DNA from 2 places in the Dorea sp. Marseille-P4042 genome. Region 1 is predicted to be linked to the other one. Evidence: a T-box and tRNA genes for the amino acid it is inferred to sense, from the RefSeq annotation. Region 1 holds a T-box; the other holds one or more tRNA genes.
The links. The T-box of region 1 lies ahead of proS (proline--tRNA ligase). A T-box ahead of a tRNA ligase gene usually reads a tRNA of that ligase, here a tRNA-Pro.
Positions count from the first base shown of each region.

Region 2: it encodes a tRNA-Pro, which carries the amino acid that the T-box ahead of proS (proline--tRNA ligase) is inferred to sense. The anticodon was not compared.

Region 1 covers NZ_OLMI01000003.1:690,628-693,897, reverse strand. The annotation lists gene C7E02_RS16875 (DUF4091 domain-containing protein) at 1-751, shown strand, start outside; T-box leader at 1,240-1,464, shown strand; gene proS (proline--tRNA ligase) at 1,652-3,094, shown strand.
Region 2 covers NZ_OLMI01000002.1:875,272-878,541, forward strand. The annotation lists gene murI (glutamate racemase) at 1-674, opposite strand, end outside; gene C7E02_RS09700 (CPBP family intramembrane glutamic endopeptidase) at 729-1,715, opposite strand; tRNA gene C7E02_RS09705 (tRNA-Pro) at 1,834-1,907, opposite strand; tRNA gene C7E02_RS09710 (tRNA-Gln) at 1,968-2,038, opposite strand; tRNA gene C7E02_RS09715 (tRNA-Gln) at 2,301-2,371, opposite strand; gene C7E02_RS09720 (LL-diaminopimelate aminotransferase) at 2,565-3,270, opposite strand, start outside.

The sequences.
Region 1 (3,270 bases):
AAAATTCCTTGAGAGTTTTCTCCCACAGTTGACAGCAAAGATAAGAAAATGGGAAATTGCAGATGTGACTTATTTTCACATTTCAGATGAGCCAAGAGAAGAACATTTGGAGTCTTATAAGGCTGCAAAAGAATCCCTTGGAAATATGCTGGACGGATTTCACACATTTGATGCATTATCCAGTTATGAAATTTACCGTCACGGTCTAATTGACAAGCCGGTTCCGGGAAATAATGAAATTGAAGAGTTTCTTGCAAATGGTCTGACGGATATGTGGACTTATTACTGTACAGGACAGTTTTATGAAGTAAGTAACCGTTTTATGTCCATGCCGTCTGCGAGAAATCGTATTTACGGTGTGCAGCTGTATAAATATAAAATTATTGGAGTATTACATTGGGGATATAATTTTTATAACAGCCAGTATTCCATTGAACACATTAATCCATATGAAGTGACAGATGCGGCCGGAGCATTTCCGTCAGGAGATCCATTCCTTGTATATCCAGGTGAAAATGGACAGCCGGAAGAGTCGCTTCGTATGATGGTACATGACGAAGCTATGACAGATCTGCGAGCACTGAAATTACTGGAATCTTTGACAAGTAGAGAGCATGTCATGGAGTTGATTGAAGGAAACCTTCCGGAGCCATTGACATTCAAGCGCTATCCAAAATCCGATATGTATCTGATTCAGTTAAGAGACAGGGTGAATCGTGAGATTAAGGAACTCACGGCTGAACGGAAATAAACTGGAAATAAACAGAGTGTCACTTGGTGAGAGATGGACGTGATTAGAGAGACAGATGTGATTAGAGAGACAGATGTGATTAGAGAGACAGATGTGATTAGAGAGACGGATGTGATTAGAGAGACAGATAAGACGCAGCTACCGAAACAAGCAAGTTGAAGCTGTCGAAATAATCAAGTTGAAGCTGCCAAAATGGGAATATAAATTGTTTATAGAGAACATTTATATGAATAAAAAAGCAACAATTTGTTGCAAAATGTCAAAAGATTCCAAAAACATGATATAATAAATCACCAACGTAAAGGGTGATTGAATCACAATCACAAACGGTAATTCAACCGAGAAAAAAGAGAGAAGTTGTTCATTCAAAATCTTCTCTCTTTTTTATGGCATTTATTAACGCGCAGGATTACAACGCGCAGCATTATGTAGTATACATCTTGACAAAGTGCATGGGATAGATTAAAATTATGAGCAAATTGATATACTTTTTGGCGATGAATGGAATTAGTACATGTAAGCTGGCTCAGAGAGGACATTATATGGTGTGAGGTGTCTGCTATGAACTGCATGGAACCGGTCCTGGAGCCTCTGCATGAAAATGCAGCGTCTGACCAGCGTTAATGGAGAATGGAGAGAACTGTGCTGTCTGATATTTGCAACATAGCTACAGTTAATTTAGGGTGGTACCGCCGGAGCTTTCGGTCCCTGATATGGGGAGATGAAGAGTCGGCGGTTTTTTGTATAATAGATAATTACATTTTTATTAAATTATATGAAAAGTTCCCGGCAGAAAAAGTAACTCCTCGGAAATAAAACATTTCCTGTAAAGATACATTTTTGAAATGGAAATGAACAGAATTTTACAGAAATAAAAGAACAAGAAAAAGGAGAATTGTGATGGCAAAGGATAAGAAATTAGTAAAAAATATCACATCACGTGATGAAGATTTCGCACAGTGGTATACAGACGTTGTGCGAGAAGCACAGTTATGTGATTATTCAAGCGTAAAAGGATGCTTGAACTACCTTCCAAATGGATTTGCAATCTGGGAGCTTATAAAAGCTGACCTTGACAGAAGATTTAAAGAGACAGGTGTAGAAAATGTATATCTTCCATGCCTGATTCCAGAAGCACTTCTTGAGAAAGAAGCAGATCATATCGAAGGATTTGCACCAGAAGTAGCATGGGTAACACACGGTGGAATGGAGAGACTCCAGGAGAGATTTTGCGTAAGACCTACATCTGAGACATTGTTCTGTGACTTATGGGCAAGAACAGTACAGTCTTACAGAGATTTACCAAAAGTATGGAACCAGTGGTGTTCCGTACTTCGCTGGGAGAAGACAACGAGACCGTTCCTTCGTTCCAGAGAATTCTTATGGCAGGAAGGCCACACGATTCATGCAACATATGAAGAGGCTGAACAAAGAACAATCCAGATGTGGCAGATTTACAAAGACTTCTACAAAGAGACAATGGCTGTACCATTTGTAGCAGGTAGAAAAGCAGAGCATGAGAAATTTGCAGGAGCTCAGGATACTTATACAGTAGAAGCACTGATGCACGACGGAAAAGCACTGCAGTCCGCAACAAGCCATTTCTTTGGAAGCGGATTTCCGGAGGCATTTGGAATTCAGTATATCGACAAAGACAATCAGCTTAAGAATGTTTACGAGACATCATGGGGATTGTCCACAAGAAGTATCGGAGCGCTTATCATGGTTCACGGTGACGATGACGGACTTGTTATCCCACCGCACCTTGCACCAGTTGAGTGTCGCGTAATTCCAATTGCTCAGCACAAAGAAGGAGTACTGGAAAAAGCAAATGAATTGCTTGATGAGCTGAAAAAAGCCGGATACAGAGTGAAGATTGATGATTCAGAGAAGAGTCCGGGATGGAAATTCTCAGAGCAGGAGATTCTCGGAATCCCAACACGTATTGAAATCGGACCAAAAGACATTGAAAATAATCAGGTTGTAGTAGTACGTCGAGATACCCGCGAGAAGATTGTTGTGTCCTTAGATGAAATAACAACAAAACTTCGTGAGATTCTTGAAACAATCCAGCAGGATATGTACAATAAGGCAGAAGAGTTCCTGAAAGCACACATCGATACAGCAGTAACGATGGACGAGATGAAAGAAAAATTCGCAGCAAACCGCGGATTCGTAAAAGCATGTTGGTGTGGAGATCCAGTATGTGAAGGCGAAGTGAAATATGAGACAGGCGGAGCTGCTACAAGATGTTTGATCGAAGATGAACCGATGATCTCTGATAAATGTATTTATTGCGGAAAACCAGCAAAACATATGGCATATTGGGGAAAATCTTACTAGAAAGAAACACAATTCAATTGGGGACGGAGGTTTTTTAAAAAACCTCCGTCCCCAATTGAATTTTATGGTATTGTGTTCGTAAATTTCTTGCATTATAGAAACAAATGTGTTAATTTAATTCTACAACGCAATTCTTGTTATTCATGATATTTCTACATTATTATCAGTATTTGGCG
Region 2 (3,270 bases), on a different contig from region 1:
CTGATCGTATCACACTCTTTTTCCATTCTACGGATTAATTCCCGAAGTGCTCCTTCATTTCCATCTACAAATTCTATCTTATTCGGGAAAATCTCCTGATAGCTCTCTTTGAAATAATTAAAATGGGTACAGCCAAGGACAAATGCTTTATATTCCTCTAATGGATAATCCTTCAGCGCCTCCTTAAGATACGGCACGATCTGATTCTGATCGAATATTTCCTGCTCTGCAAATCTAACCAGCTTTGGAAGCGCAACCAGATCTACCATATCACGCTTATCCACCCGGTCCACCAAGTGATGAAGCTTGTCTCCTTGAATTGTGATTGGTGTTGCTGCCACCAGGATTCTTCCCGGTCTGTCAGCATATTCTTCTACTGCTTTTTTCACTGCCGGTTCCATGCCCACAATCGGCAGTGGAAACTGACTTCTGTATTCTTTTGTGGCCACACTCGTAGCTGTATTGCAGGCAATCACAATCGCATCTACCTGCTTCTTGATCATAAATGCTATAATTTCGTCAATATATCCCCGGACTTGCTCTCTTGTTTTTTCCCCATATGGGACGTGCTCCTCGTCCGCATAATAGAGAAAATCTGCTTCTGGTATCATGCGAAGTGCACGGTGCAGAACAGACAGCCCACCCATGCCCGAGTCAAAAATACCTATTTTCATGATGTCACTCCTAGAACAATGAATGTGCCTTGGCACAATCAAGCTGTTTCTTCATTATAGCACAGAAAATTCCTTTGCAACTGGCTTTCTTTGATTTTTTAATGTTTTTGAAAAGATAAACGAGCCGAATATTACAACATAACAAATGACTGCCAATGGCGTTGAAAATGTAAAGCTATTCTCTGTTAATTTCCATAATCCTAATAAATTATTATTTAAGAAATGAATCACCACTGCAATCCATATAGTTGATGTCCGCTTATAAATCCAACACATAAAAATTGTATGGCTAATAAGCATAACAGACCGTCCAATAAAAAAAGTAATTGGAAGTTTAGTTATCATATAGTCTATCGGCAAATGAAAAAGCACTTCTATCGTTCCCAGGAAAAATATTGCTTTATAAACTCCATATTCTTTCTCCAGCAATGGAAACAAAAAATATCCCCACCCATATTCCTCGCCCAAGAATATAATAAATGTAAAGATAAACAGTGGCGCAAAACCAACTAGCTGTTTCACATCTGCCAATGGAACCTTTAATTGCGCTACATCTCCTGTTTTTAGATAATCACATACGAATTCCACTCGAACCATAAGGATAAAAATAGCAATATAAAGCAACGCATATTTCAATACTTCCTTAAACGAAACATTATAAGACAGACCTATATTGACCAAAATATTTTCCCCAATGGATTGTAAAAAGTAAATACTGCATAATGATTCAGCTATCATCAATATTTGAGATATAAAGACACTACTTGGAATAATAACGGATATTACAGTATATATCGTCATTCCTGCAAAACAAATTTTATAAAACCGAAAAAATTTATTGGATTCATTCTGACTTGATGCCCGTTGTTTTGCAAACAAAGTACTCATGGTTGGTAAAAGCATCAAAATATAACCTTCTGAGAACTTTTTTAAATGAAACACCTGATTATATAAAATCCCCAAAAAAATAAATAGAATTTCAAAACTAAACATGAATAATAAGAAATACTGTATCATTGACTTTTCTTTTTTATCAGTCATAATATTCCCCCCTTCCAACTCTATAAACTCAGTATACCATGGAAAATATTTAAACTACAATTTTATAAAAAGAAAAGCCACAAAACTAACCATATATCAGCTTTGCGACCAATCATAGTCGGAGTGACAAGATTTGAACTTGCGACCTCTACGTCCCGAACGTAGCGCTCTACCAAGCTGAGCCACACTCCGATATATCTTTAATTAAGTAACCGGATACTCATTCAAGTATCCGGCGCCCCTGCCAAGGAACTACGGATAGAGGACTCGAACCTCTACTAACAGAGTCAGAGTCTGCTGTGCTGCCATTACACCAATCCGCATTAGTGTGATGTTCTGCGTTATCAGCGAACAAATATTATTATACTTAATTCTGAAAAAAAGTCAATACCCTTTTTTTTATTTTTTCGCAATTTTTCACCAAATTTATATCTCTCATTTTCTAGCTGATATATTAGGAAATCTGCATCTATTGTGTGAAAATAAAAAGCGTCAATATTTACTCTTTCACCCTCTACGTCCCGAACGCAGCACCCGTATACGCAAAATGCTGAGTATCTCTTACGAAATACTCAGCATCAATAACTACGGATAGAGGACTCGAACCTCTACTAACAGAGTCAGAGTCTGCTGTGCTGCCATTACACCAATCCGCATTAATGTGACTTACTCTGCTGTTTTATTTGTCCAGCGAATATTAATTATACACGTATTCAAGAGAATGTCAATAGATTTTTTGCATTTTCCCTTTTCACATTTTCCCTTTTTCACCAGACATTTTTCAAATCGCTAATGGGGACGTAGCATTTTCACAAAATGCTACGTCCCCATCTACAATTTTACTGCAATTTACATTTCTTTGATTCTCTTGATTGCTGCTACTGTGTTTTCGTATGTTCCAAATGCTGTCAGGCGGAAATATCCTTCTCCGCTTGGTCCGAATCCTGAACCTGGTGTTCCGACTACGTTTGCTTTTTCAAGCAGATAATCGAAGAAATCCCAGGATGTCATTCCTTTTGGTACTTCTAACCAGATATATGGTGCATTCACGCCGCCGGATACGTTGTATCCTGCGTCTTTCAGTCCTTGTTTGATTGTTTTTGCATTGTTCATGTAATAAGCGACCTGATCTTTTAACTGAGCCTTTCCCGCTTCGCTGTATACCGCTTCCCCTGCACGTTGTACGATGTAAGGTGCTCCGTTGTATTTTGTTCCATGACGTCTTGCCCACAGGGAATGAAGCATCACGTCTCCGGATTTCAGATCTTTTGGAATAACGGTTGCTCCAAGACGTACTCCTGTAAATCCTGCATTCTTAGAGAAGCTTCGAAGCTCTATTGCGCATGTTCTTGCTCCTTCGCACTCGTAAATGGTGTGTGGTACGTCTGACTCGGAGATATATGCTTCATATGCAGAGTCGTAGATGATGACTGCTCCGACTCTATTAGCGTAATCTACCCACTCCTGAAGCTGTGCTTTTGTGATTGTAGAACCTGTCGGATTATTCGGGAAACACAGATAAATGATGTCCGGTGTCTCTTCCGGCAATACCGGT